Salipiger sp. CCB-MM3: one gene and its partner. The protein of the gene in region 2 interacts with the protein of the main gene of each other region in a pairwise test. Links are inferred from orthologs where the notes say so. Each region holds a gene or a part of one and is shown on either strand. Other genes may lie near its edges. The genes, in order: rho and hfq.

Evidence for each region.
Region 1: the proteins of hfq (region 2) and rho interact in binary tests that used the Escherichia coli proteins (3 or more experiments, as listed by UniProt). The link is inferred for Salipiger sp. CCB-MM3 from one-to-one orthologs.

What each region holds. Positions count from the first base shown.
Region 1 is NZ_CP014595.1:1,587,760-1,599,095, forward strand. Bases 7,382-10,239 are described here. They hold rho (transcription termination factor Rho), read right to left. Parts: upstream 9,524-10,239; coding sequence 8,240-9,523; downstream 7,382-8,239. Other genes in these bases: mnmE (tRNA uridine-5-carboxymethylaminomethyl(34) synthesis GTPase MnmE), read right to left, coding at 7,382-8,215; AYJ57_RS07710 (Maf family protein), read left to right, coding at 10,051-10,239. Outside these bases: rph (ribonuclease PH), read left to right, coding at 1-663; rdgB (RdgB/HAM1 family non-canonical purine NTP pyrophosphatase), read left to right, coding at 660-1,283; radical SAM family heme chaperone HemW, read left to right, coding at 1,276-2,445; AYJ57_RS07680 (ParB/RepB/Spo0J family partition protein), read right to left, coding at 2,698-3,603; AYJ57_RS07685 (ParA family protein), read right to left, coding at 3,632-4,441; 16S rRNA (guanine(527)-N(7))-methyltransferase RsmG, read right to left, coding at 4,434-5,054; tRNA uridine-5-carboxymethylaminomethyl(34) synthesis enzyme MnmG, read right to left, coding at 5,051-6,928; more of mnmE, read right to left, coding at 6,932-7,381; more of AYJ57_RS07710, read left to right, coding at 10,240-10,650; AYJ57_RS07715 (shikimate dehydrogenase), read left to right, coding at 10,647-11,336. UniProt on the Escherichia coli protein: Facilitates transcription termination by a mechanism that involves Rho binding to the nascent RNA, activation of Rho's RNA-dependent ATPase activity, and release of the mRNA from the DNA template.
Region 2 is NZ_CP014595.1:365,814-381,780, forward strand. Bases 6,992-9,904 are described here. They hold hfq (RNA chaperone Hfq), read right to left. Parts: upstream 8,612-9,904; coding sequence 8,372-8,611; downstream 6,992-8,371. Other genes in these bases: AYJ57_RS01810 (phosphotransferase family protein), read left to right, coding at 6,992-7,049; hflX (GTPase HflX), read right to left, coding at 7,101-8,354; AYJ57_RS01825 (TrkH family potassium uptake protein), read right to left, coding at 8,762-9,904. Also shown: AYJ57_RS01790 (Rne/Rng family ribonuclease), read right to left, coding at 1-1,170; AYJ57_RS01795 (HpcH/HpaI aldolase family protein), read left to right, coding at 1,839-2,660; AYJ57_RS01800 (NAD(P)-dependent oxidoreductase), read right to left, coding at 2,661-3,533; AYJ57_RS01805 (penicillin acylase family protein), read left to right, coding at 3,649-6,114; more of AYJ57_RS01810, read left to right, coding at 6,111-6,991; more of AYJ57_RS01825, read right to left, coding at 9,905-10,276; Trk system potassium transporter TrkA, read right to left, coding at 10,280-11,656; nitrogen assimilation response regulator NtrX, read right to left, coding at 11,800-13,218; AYJ57_RS01840 (sensor histidine kinase NtrY-like), read right to left, coding at 13,215-15,500; AYJ57_RS01845 (response regulator), read right to left, coding at 15,613-15,967. UniProt on the Escherichia coli protein: RNA chaperone that binds small regulatory RNA (sRNAs) and mRNAs to facilitate mRNA translational regulation in response to envelope stress, environmental stress and changes in metabolite concentrations.

The DNA of each region.
Region 1 (11,336 bases), 1.2 Mb from region 2 along the record:
GAGACAGGTGTCACGAAACATGCCGAAGGGTCTTGCCTGATCAAAATGGGCGATACCCACCTCATCTGCACCGCCACGCTCGAAGAGCGCGTGCCGCCCTTCGTCAAAGGCTCGGGCCTTGGCTGGGTGACGGCGGAATACGGCATGCTGCCGCGCTCCACCGGCTCGCGCATGCGCCGCGAGGCGTCGAGCGGCAAACAGGGTGGCCGCACCGTCGAGATCCAGCGCCTAATCGGCCGGTCGCTGCGCGCCGGTGTCGACCGGGTTGCGCTTGGCGAGCGTCAGATCACCATCGACTGCGACGTGATCCAGGCCGATGGCGGCACCCGCTGCGCCGCGATCACCGGTGGTTGGGTCGCGCTGCGCCTTGCGGTGAACAAGCTGATGAAGGCCGGTATGATCAAAAGCGATCCGCTGACCCCCGTGGCTGCCGTGAGCTGCGGCATCTACGCCGGTCAGCCGGTGCTCGATCTTGACTATGCCGAGGATTCCGAGGCCGGTGTCGACGGCAACTTCATCCTGCGCGGCGATGGCCAGCTGATCGAAGTTCAGATGTCCGCGGAGGGCGCCACCTTCAGCCGCGATCAGATGAACAAGCTGATGGACCTCGCCGAAGCGGGCGTTTCGAAGTTGGTCGAGGCGCAACTGGCGGCCACCGCATGACCCGCAAGTTCACCGACAAGAAGCTGCTCGTCGCCACCCATAATGCCGGCAAGCTCGAAGAGATCACCGATCTGCTGAAGCCCTTCGGCATCGAGGTCGTGGGTGCCAAGGAGCTTGACCTTCCCGAACCCGAGGAAACCGGCACCACCTTCGTCGAGAATGCCCGCATCAAGGCGCATGCGGCGGCAAAGGCCACCGGCCTGCCCGCCCTCGCCGATGACAGCGGCATTTCTGTCGATGCTCTGGACGGTGCTCCCGGTGTCTATACCGCCGATTGGGCCGAAACCGGCAAGGGCCGCGATTTTATCATGGCCATGGGCAAGACCCATGACGCGCTGCGCCAGACCGGTGCCGAGCAGCCCTGGACCGCGCGTTTCAACTGCACGCTGGTTCTGGCTTGGCCCGATGGCACCGACGCGGTGTTCCCCGGCGTGATGGAAGGCCGCGTGGTCTGGCCGATGCGCGGCGACAATGGTCACGGCTACGACCCGATCTTTCAGCCCGAGGGCTATGAGATCACCTTCGCCGAGATGGGCAGCGACGAGAAAAACCGCATCAGCCACCGCGCCGATGCCTTTGCCAAATTCGTGAAGGGCTGCTTTGCCCAAGACGATGCCTAAGCCCGGGCCTGAAACCTGGCGTGAAGGAGGCTTCGGCCTCTACGTGCATTGGCCTTTCTGCGAGGCCAAATGCCCCTATTGCGACTTCAACAGCCACGTCGTCCGGTCAATCGACCAGACCCGCTGGGCCGAAGCGCTGAGCTCCGAGGTCCGCCGCTATGGCGAGATGACCTCGGGGCGTCATCTCAACTCAATCTATTTCGGCGGCGGCACCCCTTCGCTGATGGAGCCTGCCACCGTTCAGGCGGTGCTCGATGCCGCGCGCGAGCATTGGACATGGGCCAATGACATCGAGATCACGCTCGAGGCCAATCCCCGCTCTGTCGAAGTGTCGAAGTTCGAGGGCTTCCGCGAGGCGGGCGTAAACAGGGTCTCGATGGGCATTCAGAGCCTGCGTCCCAATGATCTGCGCCGCCTCGGACGGCTGCATGACGTGGATGAGGCGATTGCCGCGCTCGGCACCGCGAAGTCCGTCTTTGACCGGGTGAACTTTGACCTGATCTATGCCCGCGAAAACCAGAGCATTGCCGACTGGGAAGTGGAACTGCGCGAGGCGCTCGATCTCGCCGGCGATCACCTGTCGCTCTACCAGCTGACCATCGAGGAAGGCACGATGTTCTGGGAGCGCGCGCAGCGTGGCCAAATGAAGCATCTGCCAGGCGAAGACCTCGCCGCCGACATGTTCCTTGCCACACAAGAGATCACCGCCAAGGCGGGCTTTGCGCCCTATGAAGTGTCGAACCACGCGCTGCCCGGCGCGCAGTCGCGGCACAATCTGGTCTACTGGCGCGGCGGCGATTACGTCGGCGTGGGCCCCGGCGCGCATGGGCGCGTCACCGTGAACGGCGTTCGCCACGCGACCGAAGCATGGAAGATGCCCGGCGCCTGGATCGAAAAGGCCGAAGCCCGTCGCGCCGACAGCGTCTTCGATCCGCTCGATACGTCAGACATTATGACCGAGTTCGTGATGATGGGCCTGCGCCTCGCCGAAGGCATTTCGCTGTCGCGGCTTGGCCAGATCTCCCCGACGCCCCTGCCCGCTCAGAAGATCGCCGACCTTCAGGACATGGGCCTTCTGTGGCGCGAGGGAGATCTCCTTGGCGCCACCACCGAGGGGCGGCTTGTCCTCAACGGCGTGATTGCCGAGCTTCTCACCTCATGATCCACGTGGAACATACCCACAGGATCCTGTGCAGATCCGGCCGAGATCCTGTGGACAGATCTGATCGCGCGAGACAGGTGAAACACAAAAGGCCGAGCCACTATGGCTCGGCCTTCGTGTTTTCAGGGTGTTTTCCGGGTGGATCTGCCAGATCTAGAGGGATCTGAGCATCAAACCGCTACCCCTTGTTTCCTCAGTGAATATGCCTGCGGCGGTCGCGAGATCTCTCCACAGGATCCTGTGGAGATCTCTTCAGCGTGCCGCGCTGAGGATGGCGCAGAGCTTGTCGAGTTCCTCGAAGGTCCGGTAGCTGATCGTCAGCTTGCCATTCTCCTGTCCCGGCTGGTTCTGGATCGCGACTTTCATCCCAACAGCCGCCGAGAGATCTCCCTCAAGCGCGCGGGTGTCAGCGTCCTTTTCAGACCCTGCAAGGCTGGTTCGAGACGGGCTCTGCTCTTTCTGCGGCTGCGGCTTCGCAAGTTGCTCGGCCTGACGCACCGACAGCTTGCGGCGCACGATCTCCTTGGCGACCTCTTCGGGGTTCTCGGCCGTGACCAGCGTACGCGCATGGCCTGCGGTCAGTTGCCCCTCGACCACCATAGTCTGAACCGACTCCGGCAGGTTCAGCAGGCGCAGCAGGTTCGCGATATGGCTCCGGCTTTTGCCAAGCGCTTCGGCGATCTTTTCCTGCGTGTGTCCGAAACGGTTCATCAGCTGCTTGTAGCCCGCCGCCTCTTCGATCGAGTTCAGGTCCGCCCGCTGGATGTTCTCGATGATCGCGACTTCGAGCACTTCGATGTCGTCGAACTCGCGCACCAGCGCAGGGACTTCGTGAAGCTGCGCCATCTGCGCGGCGCGCCAACGACGCTCGCCCGCGACGATCTCAAACTCGCCTTCCGACCCCGGACGCGGACGGACGATAATCGGCTGGATGATCCCCTTCACGCGGATCGATTCCGCCAGCTCGTTAAGCTGGTCCGGCGTGAATGTCCGGCGCGGCTGATCTTTGTTGGGGAAGAGTTTCTCGATCGGGATCATGCGATCAGGTGTCCTTGGTGTCGTATCCGCCTCGGCCTCGGCAGGCCGGACGTCGACGTCGGACATAAGCGCCGAAAGCCCACGTCCGAGCCCTCGCCGCATTTCGCGTTTCTCTGCCATTTCTGCCCTCTCGTGACGTATTTTTTGGTTATGCCGCCATCTGCGCATTGTTGCGCAGCAGTTCCTCTGCGAGGGCGCGATAGGCCAGCGCACCCTTCGAATTCGTGTCGTAAGTCAGGACTGGGCACGCATAAGACGGCGCCTCGCTCACCCGCACGTTCCGCGGGATCACGGTGTTGAACACCAGATCACCGAGGTTGGCGCGCGCATCCTCTTCCACCATGCGCGACAGGTTGTTCCGCGCGTCGAACATCGTCAGCACAATCCCCTCGATCCGAAGGTCGGGATTGGCGCTCTGGCGCACTTCACGGATCGTCAGCATAAGCTGCGACAAACCTTCGAGCGCGAAGAACTCGCTTTGCAGCGGCACCAGAATGGAATGCGCCGCGACCATCGCGTTCACCGTCAGAAGGTTCAGCGAGGGCGGGCAGTCGATCAGGACGAAATCAAAGCCAAACTGGGCCATATCCGCCTGCCGCAGCGCATCATGCAGAAGGAAGCTGCGCTTTTCGTTGGCGACGAGTTCGATGTCTGCCGAGGCCAGATCAACCGTTGCCGGGATCAGCTGCAGGTTCGGCGTTTCCGTCGAAAGGATCATATCCGACAGCGGCGCGTCTTCGAGAAGCAGCTCGTACGCGGTGTATTCGCGCGCCTCAGGCTCGATTCCGAGCCCGGTGGACGAGTTCCCCTGCGGGTCGAGGTCGACCACGAGAACCTTCAAACCGCGCTCTGCCAGCGCCGCGCCGAGGTTGATCGTCGTCGTGGTCTTGCCCACCCCACCCTTCTGATTGGCAATGGCTACGATCTTGGCCGCGCCGGGCCGGAAGGTATCAGACATGAGTCGGCACTCCGATTTGCAAGACAACCGCATTGGGATCAGTAAGGCTTGTATGCCGTGTCAGTTTAAACTGCCACATCTTGCGTGCTTCGGCGATTTCTTTTTCCGCCTGCGCGCCCTTTGGGAAGAGCGCCATGCCGGTCTCGCTCAAGTGATGATCAGCGAAACCAAGAAGTTTATCCAAAGACGCCAGTGCCCGCGCGCTGAGCACATCGGCCTTCAGCGACGGGATCTCTTCGATACGGCGCGCTTCGACATTCGCCGTCGCACCCGTTTCCCGCAGAACCGTCCGCAGGAACGCGCATTTCCTCTGGTCGCTTTCCACCAGCGTGACCTTCATATCCGGTGCGAACTCGTCGCGCAGGATCGCCACGACCAGCCCGGGGAACCCTCCGCCACTGCCGAGATCCGCCCAATGCGCGGGTTTTTCCTGCGGAATCTGCCAGATCTGAGCGGAATCCACGATATGCCGCGTCCAAGCCTCGTCGAGCGTGCTTGGCGAAACGAGGTTGATCCGTGGATTCCATTTCTTCAGAAGGTCGGTGTAGTGCTCGAGGCGGTCCCATGTTTCACGTGAAACACTGAGACCGCCGCCAAGGTCCGGAAAGCTCATGCGCTGCGCGCCTTTTCGACGCGGCGAAGACGGATCAGCAGAAGCGACAGCGCTGCCGGCGTCATTCCATCCACTTTCGCCGCTTGAGCAAGCGTGGAAGGGCGAGCATGCGCCAGCTTTTGCTTCAGCTCGTTGGAAAGCCCTTCGATGCTCGCGAAATCGAAGTCTGCCGGGACCTGATAGGTCTCGTCCCGCTTCAGCGCTTCAACGTCGCGCTTCTGCCGATCAATGTAATTGGCGTAAAGCGCGTCCTTTTCCAGCTGGCTGCCGATCTCTTCGTCGATTTCCGTGAGATCCGGCACATGGGACCGGAGGAACTCCATCGCAATATCAGGGAAGGACAGCAGTTGGAACAGGCTGCGGCGTGCGCCATCAGCGTTCATCTTCAGGCCAAGCTCGGTCAATTCCCGCGGCGTCATGGTCAGATCAGAGAGAATCCCCCTGCCCTGCTCGAGCTTTTCGGACTTCTCAAGGAATGCCGCTTTGCGCGCTTCGGACACGCAGCCGATCTCGAGAGCCTGCGGAGTCAAGCGCTGGTCCGCATTGTCGGCCCGCAGCGAAAGGCGGAATTCGGCGCGCGAGGTGAACATCCGGTAGGGCTCGGTCACGCCGCGCGACGTCAGATCGTCGATCATCACGCCAATATAGCTGTCGGTCCGGCTGAAAGTGATCTCCTCGCGCCCCAAGCTTTGGGCGGCGGCGTTGAGGCCTGCCACAAGACCTTGTGCCGCGGCTTCCTCATATCCCGTTGTGCCGTTGATCTGGCCAGCGAGATAAAGGCCCGAGACAGCCTTCACCGAAAGCCGCAGGTCCAGCGCGCGCGGATCGACGTAGTCGTATTCGATCGCGTATCCGGGCTGCAGAATGCGCGCGTTCTCCAGACCGACGATCGAGCGAACATAGGCGTCCTGCACATCCTCGGGCAGCGAGGTCGAAATGCCGTTCGGATACACCGTGTGATCGTCGAGACCCTCGGGCTCGAGGAAGATCTGATGCGACTCTTTATCGGCAAAGCGGACGATCTTATCTTCGATCGAGGGGCAGTACCGGGGGCCAATGCCCTCGATATGGCCGCCATACATGGCGGATCTGCTCAGATTGTCGCGGATCAGCTCGTGCGTGCGTGCATTGGTGTGGGTGATCCCGCAAGAGATCTGCCGCGCGTAGGGCGCCTTCGACATGAAGGAGAAGAGCACCGGGTCATCGTCACCGGGCTGGCTTTCCAGAATGTCCCAATTGATCGTGCGCCCATCCAGGCGCGGCGGCGTGCCGGTTTTGAGCCGTCCGAGCGGCAAAGCCAACTCATCCAGACGTTCGGCAAGCTTCACCGCCGGCTTATCGCCCATCCGGCCACCGGGCCGCTTTTGATCGCCAATATGGATGACGCCACGCAGGAATGTCCCGGTGGTCAGCACGACAGCGCCGGCTTTCAGCTCGGATCCGTCGGAAAGAACCACGCCCTGCACGAGATCTCCCGACTTCAGAAGGTCGGTCACCTCGCCTTCCACGATCGAGAGGTTCGGTGCGGCTTCCATCTCGCGCAGCATGGCTTCGCGGTAAAGTTTGCGGTCGGCCTGCGCGCGCGGACCTTGGACCGCGGGGCCTTTGCGGCGGTTCAAAAGGCGGAATTGGATCCCGGCCTGATCCGCGACACGACCCATCACGCCGTCCATGGCGTCAATTTCGCGCACTAGGTGGCCTTTGCCGAGGCCACCAATCGCCGGATTGCACGACATCACGCCAATTCCGCCCCGAGTCAGCGTGACCAGAGCGGTGCGCGCACCAAAACGGGCCGCTGCAGCAGCGGCTTCGGTGCCGGCGTGACCACCGCCGACGACAACGACGTCAAAGTCGAGTTGTTTCACGTGAAACACTCCTTACTTACCCAGGCAGAAGCTCGAGAAGATCTTGTCCAGCAGATTTTCAACGTCGACGCGGCCGATCAGGGCTTCAAGGCGTCGAATCGAGACCCGGACTTCCTCTGCAGCGATATCATACCGCTCGGGTCCGAAATCAAGCAATTCCAGCGCGGTTTCAAGGGCTGCGCTGCCTTCGGCAAAGGCCAGCCGGTGACGTTCGCGTGTGGCAAGACCGCTGGATTGAACGCGCTCGGACAATGTATGGCCAATTTGCGCGACAAGCGCATCAATGCCCTGCCCCGTGCTCGCGGAAATCGCCTCGGCATCGCCGGAGAGATCTCCCTTGGACCGTCGGATGATGTCGCCGCCGCGCGGTGAGACATCCAAGGTTTCATCCGCTTCGAGCAGGAAAACCCTCAGATCTGCCAGTTCAGCGCGGTCGCGTGCGCGTTGGATGCCAATCTTTTCGACCGGATCCGCCGCTTCGCGCAAACCCGCGGTGTCGAGCAGCGTCACCGGGAGTCCGGCGATTTCCATGCGCACCTCGATCACATCACGGGTCGTCCCGGCGTGTTCCGAGGTGATGGCAGCGTCGCGACCGGCGAGCACGTTGAGCAGGCTGGATTTACCCACATTCGGACGCCCAACAATGGCGACCTCAAAGCCGCTGCGAATGCGTTCCGCCGCATCGACGCCAGCCAGTTCGCGGTCGACCTCGGATTTCACTTTCAGAAGCGCGGCGCGAACGTCGTCCGAGACGTCGACAGGCACTTCCTCGTCGGCGAAATCAATGGTGACCTCAAGCAGAGAGGCCGCGAAGATCAAATCCTCGCGCCAGGCTTCGACCTTTTGCCCAAGTGCGCCCGCAAAGACGGTCATCGCCTGATTGCGCTGGCTTTCGGTCTCGGCTTCGATCAGATCCGCCAGCGCTTCGACTTGTGTTAGGTCGAGGCGGTCATGCTCCAGCGCGCGCCGGGTGAATTCACCGGGCTCGGCCTGACGGATCCCGTCCATCGCGCCAAGCTCGCGCAGAACGGCACGCAGGATCGCGATGCTGCCGTGCAGATGAAATTCGACAGTGCGTTCGCCAGTAAAGCTTTTGCCCTCTTCGAAGACCAGAACCAGCGCTTCGTCGAGGATTTGCCCTGCCCCATCGGTCAGGCGGCGCAGCGCGGTGCGGCGCGGCGCGGGAATGTCGCCGCAAAGACGAGAACAGGCGTCCCATGCGGAGGGTCCGGAAACCCTCACCACGGAAACGCCTGCTTTGCCGACCGCGCTGGCAAGTGCGAAGATCGTATCCATCCCCGCCTCCTTTGCGGTTTATGTTTAACTGTTCATGGAGTCGAAGAATTCGCCGTTCGTCTTCGTCTGCTTGAGCTTGGAGAGCAAGAACTCGATCGCGTCCGTCGTGCCCATCGGGTTGAGGATACGGCGCAGCACGAAGGTCTTTTGCAGGTCGACCTTGTCGGTGAGCAGGTCCTCTTTCCGGGTGCCCGACTTGAGAATGTCGATCGCCGGGAAGACGCGCTTGTCGGCAACCTTGCGGTCGAGAACGATCTCGGAGTTGCCGGTGCCTTTGAATTCTTCGAAGATCACCTCGTCCATACGCGAGCCGGTGTCGATCAGCGCGGTGGCGATGATGGTGAGCGAGCCACCCTCTTCGATGTTCCGCGCGGCACCGAAGAAGCGCTTCGGACGCTGCAGCGCGTTGGCATCGACACCACCGGTCAGGACCTTACCCGACGACGGCACGACGGTGTTGAACGCCCTACCAAGTCTTGTGATCGAGTCAAGAAGGATCACAACATCTCGTTTGTGCTCCACAAGGCGCTTGGCCTTTTCGATGACCATTTCCGAGACGGCAACGTGGCGCGTGGCAGGCTCGTCGAAGGTCGAGGAGACAACCTCACCCTTCACCGAACGCTGCATGTCGGTCACTTCTTCCGGACGTTCGTCGATCAGCAGGACGATCAGATAGCACTCGGGGTGGTTCTTCTCGATCGAGGTGGCGATGTTCTGCAGCAGAACCGTCTTACCGGTCCGCGGCGGTGCCACGATGAGCGAACGCTGGCCCTTACCGATCGGCGCGACCAGATCGATGATGCGGGCCGATTTGTCCTTGATCGTCGGGTCTTCGATTTCCATCTTCAGACGCTCGTCAGGATAGAGCGGTGTCAGGTTGTCGAAGGCGATCTTGTGACGGGCGCGTTCCGGGTCTTCGAAGTTGATCGCAGAGACGTCGACCAGCGCGAAGTAGCGCTCTTCATTGTCGGGTGCTCGGATCTCGCCTTCGATGGTGTCGCCGGTGCGCAGCGAATACTTCCGGATCATCTCGGGCGAGACATAGATGTCATCGGGACCCGGCAGATAGTTTGCCTCGGGCGAGCGAAGGAAGCCAAAGCCGTCCTGCAGCACCTCAAGAACGCCGTCGCCGAAGATGGTCCAACCCTCATCCGCACGCTCGCGGAGAATTTGGAACATCATCTCGCCTTTACGCATGGTCGAGGCGTTCTCGATGTCGAGCTCTTCGGCCATGGCGAGGAGATCTTTCGGGCTTTGCGCCTTCAGATCGGACAGGTTCAGCCGTTCAGTGCTTTCGGCACTTGTCATGCAGTCCTCCGGGCCGCGGTCGGCCGTTCTTTGTCATGTCTTTCGGGAAGATCCCACCCGGACGGGTGTTGAGAGAATGCCTATCCCCTCCCCCCGTCGAAGTCAATTCCCGGCGGCGGGTCTGGGCGGGGCCCGGTCTCTCTCAATTTAAAGAAAGAAAAAAGAGAGATGATTTTGTTTTTAGGGGAGCCCCAGACCGGTGGATCAAATGGTTCAGGGGCTTTCGTCCACGTGGAGAGATCCTGTGGATAGATCTGCGGAGATCCCTTGGCGCAGTTTTGGAGGAATCGGCCTTTGGATCAACGCAGCAAGGGATCTCTCGGGGTTTTGCTTCATTGTGGAAAGATCTTAAACAGGTGGTCGTCCACGAGCTTCTCCACAGCGAGGAGTTTTCCAAACCCACAGACTCAGGAATCACCGTGGAACATCGTGAAACCGGAGAGATCTCCCCAGCCTTGAAACTGCGGACGATTTTCCCCAGAAGCTTCCTCTGACAAAGACCCAAGGCTGCGAACAGGTTTATCCACATGAGTCTTCCGCTCATCCTCGCCTCCGGCTCGCAAATCCGCGCCGAACTGCTCCGTGCGGCGGGCGTTTCCTTTGGAATCGAGGTCGCGCGCGTCGATGAAGAGTCGATTCGCGACTCACTTCTCGCGGAAGGCGCTCCGCCGCGCGATGTGGCCGACGCTCTGGCCGAGTATAAGGCGCGCAAAGCCTCCGACAAAAATCCCGGCGCGCTGGTGCTGGGCTGCGATCAGGTGCTGAGCTGCAACGGCACGCTCTATTCCAAGCCGCGCAGCCCCGAAGAAGCCCGCGCGCAGCTGATGGAGTTGCGGGGCCAGCGGCTCAGCCTGCTGTCGGCTGCGGTGATCTATGAAAACGCCGAGCCGGTCTGGCGCCATGTGGGTGTGGCGCGGCTGCGGATGCGCGAGTTTTCCGAAGCGTATCTCGACGACTATATAGAGCGAAACTGGGAAAGCCTGCGTAGCTCCGTCGGCGGCTTCAAGCTGGAGGAAGAGGGCGTGCGCCTGTTTGCCAGCATCGAGGGCAGTCATTTCACCATTCTCGGCCTGCCTCTGCTCGAGCTTCTGGCCTTTTTGCAGGTACGGGGGATCATTGCCGGATGACCGACCACAAGATTCCGCTCGCGGGCGTCATCGGCTCGCCCATCGCGCATTCCCGCTCGCCGCTGCTGCACGGCCACTGGCTGAAGCGCTACGGGCTGCCGGGGCATTACATCCCGATGGATGTGCCCGCCGCCAAACTGGCCGAGACGCTTCGGCTGCTGCCGCAGATCGGGTTCGTTGGGGTGAACATCACCATTCCGCATAAAGAGCGGGTGATGGAGATCGCCGATGTGGTTTCGGACCGGGCGACGCTGATCGGTGCGGCCAACACGCTGACCTTCCGCGACGACGGCAGCATCTATGCGGACAACACCGACGGCTACGGCTTTATCGAGAACCTGCGTCAGAGCGCGCCCGACTGGCAGGCGGCCAGCGGCCCGGCCGTGGTGCTGGGTGCAGGCGGCGCTTCGCGGGCGGTGATCGCCTCGCTGCTCGATGCGGGGGTGCCCAAGCTCTATCTCAGCAACCGGACCCGGACGCGGGCCGAAGCTCTGCGCGAGGATTTTGGCCAGCGCGTGCATGTGGTGGACTGGGTCCGTGCGGGCAATGTGCTCGAAGACGCGGCGACGGTGGTCAACACAAGCTCGCTTGGCATGGTCGGCAAGCCGGAACTGCGGGTGCCGCTGGATGGTCTGCGTCCCGGAACGCTGGTCACCGACATTGTCTATACCCCGCTCGAGACCCGG
Region 2 (15,967 bases):
GAGGTCGCCCTCTTCGTAAATCTTCGCCGGGGCAACCGACTTCAGCGTCAGTTCGCGGATCTGCTCCCAGAGGCGCTGCAGGTATTCATAGTCGCGCTTGATCTCGGTCTTGGTGCGCTTGGCACCCGCGGTGCGGATGATCAGACCGGCGCCCTTGGGCACGTCGATGGTCTGCGCGATCTCCTTGAGCTTCGAGCGGTCGGCGGCATTGGTGATCTTGCGCGAGATGCCGCCGCCACGGGCGGTATTCGGCATCAGAACGCAATAGCGGCCCGCAAGCGACAGATAGGTGGTGAGCGCCGCGCCCTTGTTGCCGCGCTCCTCCTTGACGACCTGCACCAGAAGGATCTGGCGGACTTTGATGACTTCTTGGATCTTGTACTTGCGCGGACGCGGCTTGCGCGCCGGGCGGATGTCTTCCTCGGTGTCGTCGTCAGCGACCGACTCGATGCTGTCATCGGCTTTCGAAGAGCCAACGTGATCGTCGTCATGATCCTCGTCGTCGTCTTCGACCGGCGCCTTGGCTTCGGTCTCGGGCGCGCCTGCATCCGTCTCCGGGGTGCCCACCACCTCGGCCTCTGCCGCGGCGGTGTCCGCTTCAGTGCTGTCGTTGGGGCCATCGTTGGGCTCTTCGACCGGGGTCTCGGCCACGGTCTCCATCGGCGACAGGCCTTCGCCCTCGCCCGGCTCGACGGTGTCGTCGCCGAGGTCAATGGTCTCCATACCCGATATGCCGGTCGACACTTCGGACACTTCGCTGGTCACCGTCTTGTCGTCGGTGCTGGCCTTCTCGGCCTTGCTGCGCGAGCGCGAACGACGGGTGCGCGAGCGCGAGGATTTCGAGCGCGACTTTTCCTTGTCGTCGTCATCGTCCTCGGCGGCGAGTGCAGCCTCTTCCTCCATCAGCGCCTGACGGTCGGCGACGGGGATCTGGTAATAATCGGGGTGGATCTCGGAAAACGCGAGGAACCCGTGGCGGTTGCCGCCGTAGTCCACGAAAGCGGCCTGAAGCGACGGCTCGACCCGCGTGACTTTCGCGAGATAGATATTGCCTGCTAGTTGGCGCTTGTTTTCCGATTCAAAGTCGAATTCCTCGACCTTGTTTCCGTCGACCACCACAACGCGGGTCTCTTCCGCGTGGGTGGCATCGATGAGCATTTTCTTTGCCATGTTTTCCGTATGCACGGCACATGCGCCAAGGGCCCGGGCGGAGCCGGGCTGCGTGGTGATGTGGCGTGGCTTGTCTGGGCGCTGAGCGGCGCGCAGGCACGGGAAGACAATCTGTCTTCGCCCGGGTGCCTCACTTGCGTCGCGCGCGTCATCGCGTTTCTTCTCCGACACCCTCGCCGCGGATCGCGCCTTGGTGCCTTGTTGCGGCCCGGAGCGTTGGATGTCCGGACGGTGTACTCGGCCTTGCGGCCTGATCGGTCTGCCCGGGGTCCCTGTACGGACGGCTCCGGAGCAGCGAAACTCTTTGGCTTTTCACGAAACTGCAGCGCGGCTATCGGCTGTGGATAACCATGTGCGAAACGCAATTGCCTAACAGGTAGCATAGGGGCATCGCAGCCCCAATGACAATATCCAATATGACGCGCGCATGAATTCCCCGTCCCATTGCCCGATGGCTGCACAAAGCCCGCCAGACGTCCCCTCTCCCGGCTTTCATTGTTCCCCAAATACGCAGCGACACGCCGCGCCCTCCGCTCGAGTCTCATCGCTCCCTTCGCCGCGCGCCCACCTCAATTTGGTATACCATTTATATTGACCTTGCGTCGCGCAGGGTATTCAACTCGTCCGGGTGGCCCGGGCACGCAGGCTCGCGCCAAGACGAGGAGGACATGATGACAGGAAGAAACAGGCTCAAGGCGCGGCTCAAGGCCGGCGAGACGGTGACCGCCGCGTGGTTCGAGCTGGGCTCGCCAGAGGTGGCCGAACTGCTGGTCTACAGCGGCTGGGACGTGCTGGTGATCGACTGCGAACACGGCAGCGCCGGGCTTGAGGCGGGGCTGAACCTGCTGCGCGCGGTGGAAGGGGCTGGCGGCGAGGCGGTGATCCGCGTGCCTGACTCTTCGGAGGCGACGCTGAAACGGGCGCTCGACCGCGGCGCGCGCTCGATCATGGTGCCGATGGTGCATACCGCCAAGATGGCGCGCGAGATCGCTTCTTTCTGCCTCTACGCGCCGCGCGGCCGCCGCGGCTATGCCGCGCCCATCGTGCGCGCCACCAATTGGGGCAACCTGCCCGGCTATGCCGCCACCGCGCACGAAGAACTGCTGATCATGGCGCAGGTCGAACATGTGGAGACGGTGGCCGAGGTTGAAGAGATCGCCGGGATCGAGGGCATCGACATGGCCTTCGTCGGCCCCAATGATTTCGCCGCCTCGATGAACCACCTCGAGGACATGGATCACCCTGACGTGCGTGCCAAGATCGAAGAGGTCGAGCGCAGCGCGACCGCGAGTGGACTGATGCTGGGCACGATCACCGGCGTCGCCGGTCCGGGGCGCAGCTATTCGGAACTGCGCGACGCGGGCTATGGCTTCATCGTTGGCCCCAATGACGTTGGCTTGCTGGCCGGGGCCGCCCGCGCCGCGAAGGCGCAGGCCGCCAAAGAGCTGGGCGAGGAGACCGGTGAGGCCGCCCCGCTGCCGTCTTACTGATCAGTCGAAGGCCTTCAGGCGCTTGATCAGGGCGGAGGTGTCCCAACGGCCGCCGCCCATCGCCTGAACGTCCTTGTAGAACTGGTCCACAAGCGCCGTCACCGGCAGCGAGGCGCCGATCTCGTCGCCGGTGGCAAGGCAGATGCCAAGGTCCTTGCGCATCCAGTCCACCGCGAAGCCATGGTCGAACTTGTCGTCCAGCATGGTCTCGAAGCGGTTCACCATCTGCCACGATCCGGCTGCGCCGCCGCCGATCACCTCGACCACCTCGCGCCCGTCAATGCCCGCCTTTTCGGCAAAGGCCAGACCTTCCGACAGGCCCTGCACCAGCCCGGCGATGCAGATCTGGTTGACCATCTTGCACAGCTGCCCCGCGCCGCTCTCGCCAAGGCGCTTGCAGAGCTTGGCATAGGCGTCGATCACCGGCGCTGCGGCGTCGTAATTCGCCTGCTCGCCGCCGCACATCACCACCAGCTGGCCATTCTCGGCCCCCGCCTGCCCGCCAGAGACCGGCGCGTCGATAAAACCAAGGCCCTTTTCCGCGGCGATCGCCGACAGCTCGGTGGTCACCATCGAGGACACGGTGGTGTGATCGACAAAGATCGCCCCCGGTTTCATGCCTGCAAAGGCGCCCTCCTCGCCGGTGCAGACGGCGCGCAGATCATCGTCATTGCCGACGCAGGCCATGATGAAATCGGCGCCTTCTGCCGCCTCGCGCGGCGTCGCGGCGCTGGCGCCCCCGAACTCCGCCACCCATTTTTCGGCCTTTGCTGCGGTGCGATTGTAGACCGTCACCTCGTGCCCGGCCTTGGTCATATGCCCGGCCATCGGATAGCCCATCACACCCAGACCCAGGAATGCGCATTTCGCCATGGATCAACCTCCTGTTACGATTGTCGTTGCGGGAGTTGTCGCGCCTCACCCAGCCCTTGGCAAGGGGGCGGGTCTTGGGTAAGCCCGTCGAAAGCCGAAAGACGCGGGACAGATCATGGCACTTATCTTCCGATGGCTCCTCAGGCTCGTCAGCACGGCGATCCTGTTGGCGGTGATTGCCGTGGCGCTGGTCTATTACCTCGCCTCGCGCTCGCTGCCCGAGTACGACAAGACGCTTGCCGTCTCCGGCACCACCGGGGATGTCGAGATCGTGCGCGACAACGCGGGCGTGCCGCATATCTTTGCCCCCGTGGATCGCGACGTCTACTTCGGCCTCGGCTATGCCCACGCGCAGGACCGGCTGTGGCAGATGATGATGCTGCGCCGCACCGCGCAGGGCCGCCTGTCCGAGCTTTTCGGCCGCCGCACGGTCGAGACCGACACGCTGATGCGCCGGCTCGACCTCTACACCCACGCCATGCGCTCGGTCGAGGCGCAGGACCCCGAGACGCGCGACGCGCTCGAAGCCTATGCCGCCGGGGTCAATGCGCGCGTGCAAGAGATCAACTCGGAAAGCCTCGGTCGCGGCGCGCCGGAGTTCTTCCTGTTCAATGCCCCGATCGCGCCGTGGCAACCGGCGGATTCGCTGGCGGTGATCAAGCTGATGGCGCTGCAACTCTCGGGCCAGTTCCGAGATGAGATCCTGCGCGCCCGCACCTCGCTGGCCCTGCCCGATCCCGAGATGATCCGCGATATTCTGCCCGACATCCCCGGCCCCGGCATCGCCGAGCTGCCCGCCTATGCCGCGCTCTTTCCCGGCAAGGGCCTGCCGCAATATGCCAGCGCGTCGCGCCCGCGCCCGGCGATGATGCCGGTGGCCGAGCCCGGCCTTGCCGGGGCCTCCAACGCATGGGCCGCCGCGCCGGATCGCTCTGCCGGTGGCGGCACGCTGCTGGCCAATGATCCGCATCTTGGCTTCACCGCGCCCTCGACGTGGTATCTCGCGCGGATGCAACTGTCATCCGGCGACGTCATCGGTGCCACCATTCCCGGCGTTCCGGCGATCATGCTGGGCCGGTCCGAGCATGTGGCTTGGGGGCTCACCTCGTCCTATCTCGACGATCAGGACCTGCATATCGAAGAGCTCGACCCCGAGAACCCCGAGCGCTACCGCACGCCCAGAGGCTTCAAGACATTCAGCACCCGCCGCTCGATCGTCAATATCAAGGACGAGGCGCCGGTCACCCTTACCCTGCGCTGGACCGACAACGGCCCGGTGCTGCCGCGCACCGCCTTCGATCTCGACCAGATCACCCCGCGCGGCGATGTGGTCTCGCTCAGCTGGACCGCGCTCAGCGACGACGACAGCTCGATGAGCGCCGCGATGGGCCTGATGCGCGCGCAGGATGTGGATGAGGCGCTGACCGCCAGCGAAGATTTCGTCGCCCCCTCGCAGATGCTGACGCTGATCGATGACGAGCATATCGCCATGAAGCTGATCGGTGCCATGCCCAAGCGAGATGCGACCCATCAGACCGAGGGCCGCATGCCCAGCCCCGGCTGGATCGAGGCGAACCGCTGGCAGGGGATGTTCCCGCCCTCCGAAAACCCCGTCTTCAAGGACCCCAAGGGCGGCATCCTCGGCAATACCAACAATAAGATCATCGACCGGCCCTTCCCCGAGCATGTCACCTTCGACTGGGGCGACAGCCAGCGGGTGATGCGCTGGCAGGCGCTGATGCAGGGCCGCGAGGTGCACACCCGCGACAGCTTTATCGAGGCGCAGCTCGACACCGTTTCGCCCGCCGCGCGCACCCTGCTGCCGCTGATCGGGCGCGATCTGTGGTTCACCGGCGAGGCCGCGCCCGAGGGCACCCCGCTGCGCCAGCGCGAGCGCGCGCTCGACCTGCTGGCCAATTGGAACGGCGAGATGAACGAGCATCTGCCCGAGCCGCTGATCTACGCCGCATGGCTGCGCGCCCTGCAGGACCGGCTGATCCGCGACGAGATCGGCCCGCTGGCGGATGAGTACACCCACGTCGACCCGCTGTTCATCGAGCGCGTGTTCCGCGACATCGACGGCGCGGGAAAATGGTGCGACGTGCTGCGCTCGGCCCCGGTCGAGACCTGCACCGACATCGCGCGCATGGCGCTCGACGACGCGCTGGTGTGGATCGGTGAGCGCTATGGCACGCAGCTCGAAAGCCTGCGCTGGGGCGATGCGCACCAAGCCACGCATAAGCACAGCGTGCTGGGCGATGTGCCGCTGCTGAATTACTTCGTGAACATCCGCCAGACCACCTCGGGCGGCGACTTCACCCTGCAGCGCGGCGTCACCGCGGGCGACGGCCCGGATCCTTTCGCCAACGTGCATGGCGCCACCTATCGCGGCGTCTATGATTTCGCCGATCCCGACAGTTCGGTCTTCATCATCGCCACCGGCGAGTCGGGGCACCTGCTGTCGCGCCACTACGACGATATGGGCACGCTCTGGCGGCGCGGCGAATATATCCCGATGTCGCTCGACGAGGATCTGGCCCGCGCGGCTTCGGTCGGGATCACGCATCTGGTCAAACCATGACGGCTGGCAGCCGCCTCAGCCGCGCCGAGGCGCAGGCGCTCGCCCGCGACGCGCTGGCCGAGCAGCATCCGGAGCGCGCCTTTGGGCTGGGCTGCCTGAAGAACATCGACCGCCCGATGCGCGCGCAGGTGTTTTGCGCCGCCCATCCGGACGCGCATCTGGTGGTGAAGGTCTACGCCCCCGCAGAGGCCGACAAGGCCCGCGCGCAGGCCGAGCGGCAACGCGCGGTCGCGGCGCAGCTGCAGGCCGGACCGTGGCGCGCACCGGAGGTGCTGTTCTTTGACGAGGCGCGGCTGGTTCTGGGCATGAGCTACGCCCCCGGCCCCAACCTCGCCGAGCTCTGGCCGCGCATCCCGCCCGCCAAGCGCGACGTGCCGCTCATCGCCGCAGGCTGCTGGCTGGCCGCGCTGCACCGGCCCACGCTGGAGCCGCGCAAGCTGCGCCCGCGCGGCCAGCTTGCTTGGCTCGAAGCGCAGCTTGAGGCGGCCCGCGCCTCTGACGACGGCTTTGCCGAATGCGAGAATTTCGCCTTTGCGCTGGCGGCCCTGCAGGATCTGTTCCCGCAGGCGCGCGGGCGCATGGCGACCCGCGCCGTCACCCACCGCGATCTGCATCTGTCCAATCTGGTGAGCGCGACAGGCGCGCTTTGGGGGCTGGATGTGGAGAACGCCAAGCCCGATGCACCCTACCGCGATCTGGTGGGGCTGCTGGTCGACGCGCTGGCACGCAGCCCGGCCCCCGATCCCCGGCGGTTCGGCGCGGCACTGGCGCGTGGCTATGGTGACGACACCACCGATCCCATCGCGCGGCTGTTCCTGCAGCGCGCCTATGCGCTTGGCGTCTGGTGCCGCACCCCTTCCGAGCCATCGCAGCACCAGCGCGCACGGCTCGAGGCGGCGAAGATGATCCTCGCCGCCGAAAGCGCGCTTTTCTAGGGAGACAACGTCCTTGCAAGGACGTTGCAACTTTCTTCGAAGAAAGTTGCCTTACACCGTCTCGAACTGAGCACGATCCTTGGCCGACCAGCGCAGGTGCAGAAGGTAGCCCTCCTCGTCCTGCTCCTCGCCCAGCACCAGACCCTTGCCAAAGAGCCACGCCCGCCGCTTGCCCTCATCGAAGCCAAGCCGCACATCCTCTTCGACCGCGGCGCCCTGCAGCTTTTCAGTCACCGCCTCGAGAAGCTCGTGCAGCCCCTCGCCGGTCAGCGCCGAGACGGCAAAGATGCCCTCGTCGCGCGCGGCCCGCGCCAGCGCGGCGTCATGCTCTTCGGGCTCCAGCCGGTCGATCTTGTTCCAGACCTCGATCTGCGCCACGTCCTCGGCCACACCAAGCGAGCGCAGGATGCCATAGACATCCTCGGCCTGCTCCATGGTGCCCGGATGCGAGATGTCGCGCACATGCAGCACGATGTCCGCCGCCAGCACCTCTTCGAGCGTGGCGCGGAACGCGGCGACCAATTCGGTCGGCAGGTCCGAGATGAAACCCACCGTATCCGACAGGATCACGTCGATGCCGGTCGGCAGCTTCACCGCACGCATGGTCGGGTCGAGCGTGGCAAAGAGCATGTCCTTGGCCATCACATCGGCGCCGGTGAGGCGGTTGAAGATTGTCGACTTGCCGGCGTTGGTATAGCCCACCAGCGCCACGATCGGATAGGGCACCTTGGCGCGCGCCTTGCGGTGCAGGGCGCGGGTCTTCACCACCTTGTCGAGCTGTCGGCGCAGGCGCACCAATTGCTCGTCGATGGCGCGGCGGTCGGCCTCGATCTGCGTCTCGCCGGGGCCGCCGACGAAGCCGAGCCCGCCCCGCTGACGTTCGAGGTGGGTCCAGGCCCGCACGAGGCGGGTGCGCTGGTAGCTCAGTGCCGCCATCTCGACCTGCAGCACGCCCTCGCGGGTGGCGGCGCGGTCCGAGAAGATCTCGAGGATCAGCCCGGTCCGGTCGAGCAGCTTTACCTTCCACTCTTTTTCGAGGTTGCGCTGCTGCACCGGCGTCACCGGGCCGTCGACGAGCACCAGCTCGACCTCGGCCTCGCTGATACGCTCCTTCAGTTCGGCAATCTTGCCGGAACCGAAAAGCGTGCCGGGGTGCGGATCGCGCAAGGGCACGACTTCGCTCCCCACAACCTCGAGGTCGGGGAGAGCGGCGGCCAGGGCCACACCTTCGTCGAGCGCCATCTCCGCATCGCGGCGATCACGGTCGGACTTGATGTCGGGGTGCAGGACCCAGGCGCGGGTCACATGCGGGTCATGTTCGTTCAAGCGTTATCGTCGCCGTCATAAAGGTTGATCGGCTGCGACGGCATGATGGTCGAGATCGCGTGCTTGTAAACGAGCTGCGATTGGCCATCCCGGCGCAGAAGGACGCAGAAATTGTCAAACCAAGTGATGACACCCTGCAATTTCACACCGTTGATCAGGAAAACCGTGACCGGAACCTTGGTCTTCCGAACATGATTAAGAAATGCGTCCTGTAGATTTTGTCTGTCCGAAGCCATTAAATTAGCCTTTTTTTCTTGCCTTCGCCGTTCTGGGGCGCTCCCTCGTTCTGGGGGAGTATGTATTGCAAGTGCCGGAACTTCCAGAGCAAAAATATCCCCTTTTTGGCATCCGCCGCGAGCGGCGCACATTCGCCTGCCAAGAGCGTGTCAATCGCGCCAGATATCCGGCGTGAGCAGCACGATGATGCCCAGCACTTCAAGGCGCCCCAGCACCATGGCGGCCACGAAGAGCCCTTTGGCCGCCTCGCCCATCTCGCTCAGCGGCACCGGCTGCTCGGCGGCGGCGCGAATGAGCGGGCCGCAATTGGTCAATGCGGCCACGGTGGTGACCATGGCGTTCTCGAAATCCAGCCCCGAGAGCGCGAAGAGCAGCGAGAAGGCGGCGATGGTCATGGCAAAGAGCATGAAGAACACCCATGCCACAAAGGCCCCCTGCCGCCGGATGCGCCGCGCCATGACGCCCGAGCGGCCAAGTGAGTGCGGGTGCACCAGCCGTTCCATCTCGCGCACGCCCGCAAGGTAGAGCGCGTAGATTCGCAGCAGCTTCACCCCGCCCGCCGTGGTCGCCACGCCGCCGCCCATGATCGCCAGCCCCATCAGGATGACGCCCGGTGTCTGCAGCCCGGACCAGCCGCGCACGGCGGCCCAATCGGCGCTTTGAAAGCCGGTGGTCGACAGGAACGACAGCGCGGTGAAAAGCCCGCCCCAGAGCGCCCGGACCCCGGCGGTGAGGTCGGTCTCGGTGCCGATGTCGAACGCGGCGATCCAATGCCGGAAGAACAGTGCCACCGGCAACATCACCACGATCAGCAGGCCAAGACGGAACTCGGGATCATTCTGCAGCCGCGAGCCCGCGAGCCCCTTTGTGTCGCCCGAGAAGGTCAGCCGCGACAGGGCGAAGAAGAGGAACAAAAAGATGATCATCTCGCCCGCCATGCCACTGCGCGCCTGCTCTGGCCCGCCCACCGGCGAGATGCCGGAGGTCGACAGCGTCGACATGGCGTGGCTCAGCGCCACCAGCGGCTGGTCCCCGGCCATCATCAGCATGATCCACAGCGCCAGCGTCAGCCCGCTATAGATCGGCACCAAGACCCGCGCCGAGGCCGCCAGCCGCAGCGCCGGATCCGACGCATCGCGGCGCGCGGCCCCAGCATCGACGCTCTGCCCCGGCTCGCCCGAGGCGGTCACCTCGAATCCCCCAAGCGTCAGCGGGGCCAGCAGCGCCGCCGAGCTGACCCAGATCAGCAGCCCGCCAAGCCAGCCCACCTGCGCCCGCCACAGATGCTCGGCGATCGACAGCCGCTCGGGCGCAAACAGCGTGGCTCCGGTGGTGGTGAAGCTCGAGACCATCTCGACATAGGCGTTGAGAAAGGTGGTGGTGCGCACCGCCTCATGGAACGGAACCGCCAGCATCGCGGGCAGCAGCAGGAAGGCCCCCAGCAGCGCCAGAAGCTGCCGCGAGGCGCTGCGGTAATGCGTGCGTGTGGCCTGCGCGATGGTGATCAGCGTCGTCAGCACCATGCCGACGATCCCGGCATAGAAGAAGCTGCGCGCGTCGTGGAATTCCTCTGCCGCCAGAGCCACCGCCGCGGGAATGATCATCGAGGCGCTGGCGATCCCCGCCAGAAGCAGCAAAAGAGGCGTGCGGGCGAGCGAGATCATGGCTCAGAAGAAATCGATCGAGACCTGCAGAAGCCGTTCGACCTCCGGCACGTCCTTGGCCAGCGCGAACATGACGATGCGGTCGCCCTCTTCCACGCGCAGATTGCCGGTGATCTTCACCACCTCGCCATCCTTCATCACCGCGCCCACCAGAACGCCCTCGGGGAAGTCGATCTCGCGGATCGCGCGGCCGGCGATCGACGAGGTCGACAGCACCTCGGCCTCGATCACCTCGGCCTCGGCATCGCCGATGGAATAGACCGAGCGCACGCGGCCATGGCGAATGTGGCGCAGGATCGAACTCACGGTGGTGGCGCGCGGGTTGATGTGCGCGTCAACGCCCATCGGCTCCATCAGCGGCACCAGCGTGGGATCGTTGATCAGCGCGATGGCCATCGGGCAGCCCTCGGCCTTGGCGCGCACGGCGGCCAGCATGTTGGTCTTTTCGTCGTCGGTCACGCAAAGCACCGCGTCGGCGCGGCCAATCCCCGCCTCGCGCAGCAGCGCCGTGTCGAGCGCGTCGCCATGCAGCACGATGGTCCGCTCCAGCGCGTCAGCCGCGCGCTCTGCCGAGCGGCGGTCCTTCTCGATCACCTTGGCGCGGATGCGGTCGGGGCGGCTTTCCAGCGCCCGCGCCACCGCAAGGCCGACGTTGCCACCGCCAAGCACCACGATACGCTCCTGCTTGCGCTGCGCCTTGCCGAAGATCTCCAGCGTGCGCTGGATGTCGTCGGCATGGACCAGCACGTAACAGGCATCGCCCGCGAAAATCTGATCGCGCGGCTCGGGCGCGAACAAAGTGCCCTCGCGCCGGATGCCCACCACCACCGAGCGCAGCGTCGAAAAGAGGTCCGACAGCTGCCGCAGCGGCGTATTGATGATCGGGCAATGCTCGTCGATTGTCAGACCAAGGAGTTGCGCCCCACCCTCGAGAAAGCGTTCGGTGTCAAAAGCCGCAGGGGCCGAAAGACGCTGCAGCGCGGCCTCCGCCACCTCTTTCTCGGGCGAGATCACCACGTCGATGGGCAGGTGATCGCGGCGATAGAGATCGGAGTAGATCGCCGTCAGATAGCTCTGCGAGCGCAGGCGGGCGATCTTGCGCGGAATGGCAAAGATCGAATGGGCCACCTGACAGGTGACCATATTGACCTCATCCGAATAGGTGGCCGCGATGATCATGTCGGCGTCGCGCGCACCGGCCTTGTCGAGCACATCGGGATAGGAGGCGAAGCCCGCGATCCCCTGCACGTCGAGCGAATCCGTCGCGCGGCGGACGAGGTCGGGGTTGTTGTCCACCACGGTTACGTCGTTGCGCTCGCCCGAGAGGTGGCGGGCGATTTGCCAGCCGACCTGGCCGGCGCCGCAAATGATGACCTTCATGTCGTCTGCCTAATCTGCTGGCCCGAGGCCGGGATTGCGTCCGGCATGACATGCCGGGCGCTAACGGTCAATCCGCAGGCGGGGTTACGCGCGCCGGACACCCGGCGCGCGTTGCCATCCTGTCTTGCCCGCAGGCGGGATGCTCAGGAAACCTGCGACACCTGCTCGTCTTCGACATAAGCGATACGGCCACCGGATTTGGCCCCGGTGACCACACCCAGCGACTTCAGCTTGCGGTGCAGCGCCGAGCGCTCCATGCCGACGAAGGCCGCGGTGCGGGAGATATTGCCGCCAAAGCGGTTGATCTGGGTGAGCAGATATTCCCGTTCGAACGCCTCGCGCGCCTCGCGCAGCGGCAGAGTCGCCAGCGTGCCCGACAGCACCACGCGCCCTTCTTCCGCCTCGCCCGCCGGTCCGTCCTGCGGCAGTTCGCGCGCCTCGATCGGGCCGGTGCCATCGCCGAGGATCAGCACCCGCTCGATCAGGTTCTTCAGCTGCCGCACGTTGCCCGGCCAGACCATGGTCTGCAGCAGCGCCACCGCGTCGTCGGAAAGCTCGCGCAGCGGCAGGCCCTGCCCGCGGTTGAAGCCTTCGATGAAATGCCGCGCCAGCATCGGGATGTCCTCGCGCCGGTCCTCGAGCGAGGGCACGGCGATCGGCACCACGTTGAGGCGGTGGTACAGCTCCTGCCGGAAGGTGCCCGCGGCGATCTCGGCGTCGAGATCGCGGTTGGTCGAGGAGATCACCCGCAGATCGACGCGCACCTTGTCGGTGCCGCCCACCCGCGTGAAGCTTTGGTCGACCAGCACGCGCAGGATTTTCGACTGCGTGCCGAGCGGCATGTCGGCGACCTCGTCAAAATAGATCACCCCGCCGTGCGCCTGCTCCAGAAGACCGGCCTCGATGCCGCGCTCGGCGCTCTCGCGGCCAAACAGCATCTGCTCCATGTTCTCGGGGGCGACACCGGCGCAGTTGACGGTGACGAAGGGGGCCGAGGCGCGACCGGAATTGGCATGGATGAACCGCGCCGCCACTTCCTTGCCCGAGCCCGCCGGGCCGGTCAGCATCACCCGGCCATTGGATTTGGTCACCTTGTCGAGCTGGCTGACGAGGCCGCGGAACATGGCGCTGTCGCCGATCATCTGCGCCACTTCGGTCTCGCGACGACGCAGCTGATTGTTTTCGCGGCGCAGGCGCGAGGTTTCCATCGCGCGGCGGATCACCACCAAAAGCTGGTCGATATTGAAGGGCTTCTCGATGAAGTCATAAGCGCCCTGCTTGATCGCCGCCACGGCGATCTCGATGTTGCCATGTCCCGAGATGATGATGATCGGAATATCGGGATTATCGCGCTTGACCGTCTTGAGGATGTCGATCCCGTCCATCTTGCTGTCTTTCAGCCAGATATCGAGGATCATCAGCGCCGGAGGTTCGGAGTTCACCTCGTTCATCGCCTCGGTGGAGTTGCCTGCCAACCGCGTGGTGTAGCCCTCATCCTCGAGAATGTCCCCGATCAGCTCGCGGATGTCGCGCTCGTCGTCGACGATCAGGATGTCGCTCATATCTGCCTCTCCAGTTCCGAAATATTCTTATCCGAATTCTCCGGCTGTGTGCCGGTTGTGCCGAGCGGCAGGCGGATCACCGCCATGCCCCCGGCATGGGTGGCGCCGCCAAACAGCGGCGCATCCTCGAGAGACAGCGTGCCGCCGTGCTCCTCGATGATCTTCTTGACGATGGGCAGGCCAAGGCCGGTGCCCTTGTCGCGGGTCGTCACATAGGGTTCGAACAGCCGCGCCCGGTCCTCGGGCAGGCCGATGCCATTGTCCATGATGTGGATGAGCGCGCGCCCGTCCTCTTCGGCAAGGCTCACGCGGATCTCGGGATGGTGACCCTCGGGCGCGCCCTTTTCCTGCAGGCTCTCGATCGCCTCGCCCGCGTTCTTGATGAGGTTGGTCAGCGCCTGCCCGACCATCGTGGCATCAAGCTCAGCGGGCATGTCATGCGCTGGCAGATCGCTGACGAAACGGATGCCCGGCTGGCCGGTTTCCTGCAGCAGCACCGCGCCGCGCAGCAGCGACACCACGTCCTCGGGCTTGCGCTCGGGCTCGGGCATGCGGGCGAACTTGCTGAACTCATCGACGATGCGGCGCAGGTCCTCGGTCTGGCGCACGATGACCTCGGTCATCTGGTCGAGCTTCTGCGCGTCTTCCTCGGCCAGTTCGCGCGAGAATTTGCGCTTGATGCGCTCTGCCGACAGACGAATGGGCGTCAGCGGGTTCTTGATCTCATGCGCGATGCGCCGCGCCACGTCGCCCCAAGCCGCCATACGCTGCGCGCTGACAAGATCGGTGACGTCGTCGAACGCGATCACATAGCCTTCGAGCGTGCCATCCTCGCGCCGCCGAGGGGCGAGCCGCACCAGAAGATGCTCTAGCCTGCCGTCGCGGCTGACCTTCACCTCTTCCTGCGCCGTCTCCAGCCCGTTGTCGCGAAGCCGGTCATAGAGCGGGCCGAACTCGGGCACCGCCACGGTGAGCGGCACATCGGCGCGTGGGGTCTCCCAGCCGAGCAGCCGCTCGGCGGGGCGGTTGACGAAGGTTACCTTGCCCTCGGCATCGAGGCCGACAACGCCCGAGGTGATCGACGACAGCACGGAATCGAACAGCCGCTGGCGGCGCTCGATCTGGCGCGTGTTTTCAAGCAGCGTCTCGCGCTGGCCCTTCAGTTGGCGGGTCATCTGGTTGAAGTAGCGCCCGAGCATGGCAATTTCGTCATCGCCCTCGCCCTCGATCACCTGCACATCGAGATCGCCCGCCCCGACCCGCTGCGCCGCGCCGGTGAGCCGCCCCACCGGGCGCGCCAGACGTTCGGCGAACCACAGGCCCAGCCAGATCGCCGCAAGGATCAGCAGCAGCGCAAAGCCGAGGTACAGCAGCGCGAAGTCAAACAGCCGCCGCCCGCGTTCGCTTTCCTGCTGCTGGTAGAAGCGCGCGGTCTCCTGCGTCTCGTCGAGCAGGTTCAGAAGGTTCCCGTCCACCGCGCGGCTGACATAGAGAAAACGGTCGGCAAAGGCCGAAAGCGGCACCAGCGCCCGCAGTTCGTGATTGTCCCAATCGGGGATCAGCACCAGCCCTTCGGCGCGGGCGCGGAGGAACTGATCGCGGGTCGGCTCCTCGTAGTAGAACAGATACGAGCGATCGCCGCGGGCGCGGATCTCGCCGCCGCCGTCGATCACATAGGCCTCGCGCAAGCCGCGCTGGATCTGGCCCTGTCCCTGCCCCAGCACCTGCCGCACATCGCCGTCATCCAGCGCGAAGTTGGCCCGCCGCGCGCCGTCGATGAAGCGCGCCAGCGCCTGAACGTCCTCGGTCAGACCCTCGCGCTGTTCCTTCTCATAGGCTTCGGCTGCAGCAAGCGAGGCCCCCACCACGTTCTGCACGCGGCTGGAGAACCATGTCTCGAGGCCGATGTTGATGGTGAGAACGGCAAAGACCGCGACGGTCACCGTGGGCAGCAGCGCCATCAGGGCAAACACCCCGGTCAACCGCAGGTGCAGCCGCGAGCCCGCCGATTGCGCACGCCGGTCGGCGATCATCCGCACCAGCCGCGCCAAGACCAGCGTCGCGATGAGCAGCACATAGACCATATCGGCCAGCAGCACGAGCCGCAGGCTGAGCTGTGTCGCGCGGTCGCCGCCGCCTAGCGGCCCGAGGACGAAAAAGGTCATAACCGCCAGAACTGGACCCAGCAGCACAAGCCCAAGGGTCGCCACGTTCTGAACGCGCCTTTGTCGGCGCAGCCTGCTCAGCCGCGCCCACGTCGAACTCCGTGCCCGGGTGGCCACAGATTCACCTCACACTGATACGCTGCTCGTGGCAGCTCCGCCAAAGGCTGTGGCTTCTAGTGAAAGCGCCGCCCCGAGGGCGGCGCAATGCGGCCACATGCCTGTGACGCTTTTACATCAGTTTGCGGCGGCGTGTCACGCGAATATCCAGATCCGTGATCTTCTTACGCAAGGTATTGCGGTTGATGCCAAGCAGATCAGCACATTTCGCCTGATTCCCGCCGGTTGCCTCTAGGGCAATCTCGATCAAAGGCGCCTCGACCTCTTTCAGGATGCGCGCATAGAGCCCCGGTGCCGGCAACATATTGCCGTGCAGATCGAAGTAACGGCGCAGGTGACGGGCCACCGATGTGCTCAGTTTCTCGCTGTCGCCGCCGCGCAGGATCGGTCCGGTGTCGGGCTGGTTGCCCAGCACCGCCTCAACTTCGGCGCGGCTGATCTCTTCGGCGCGGCTGGTCAGCGACAGG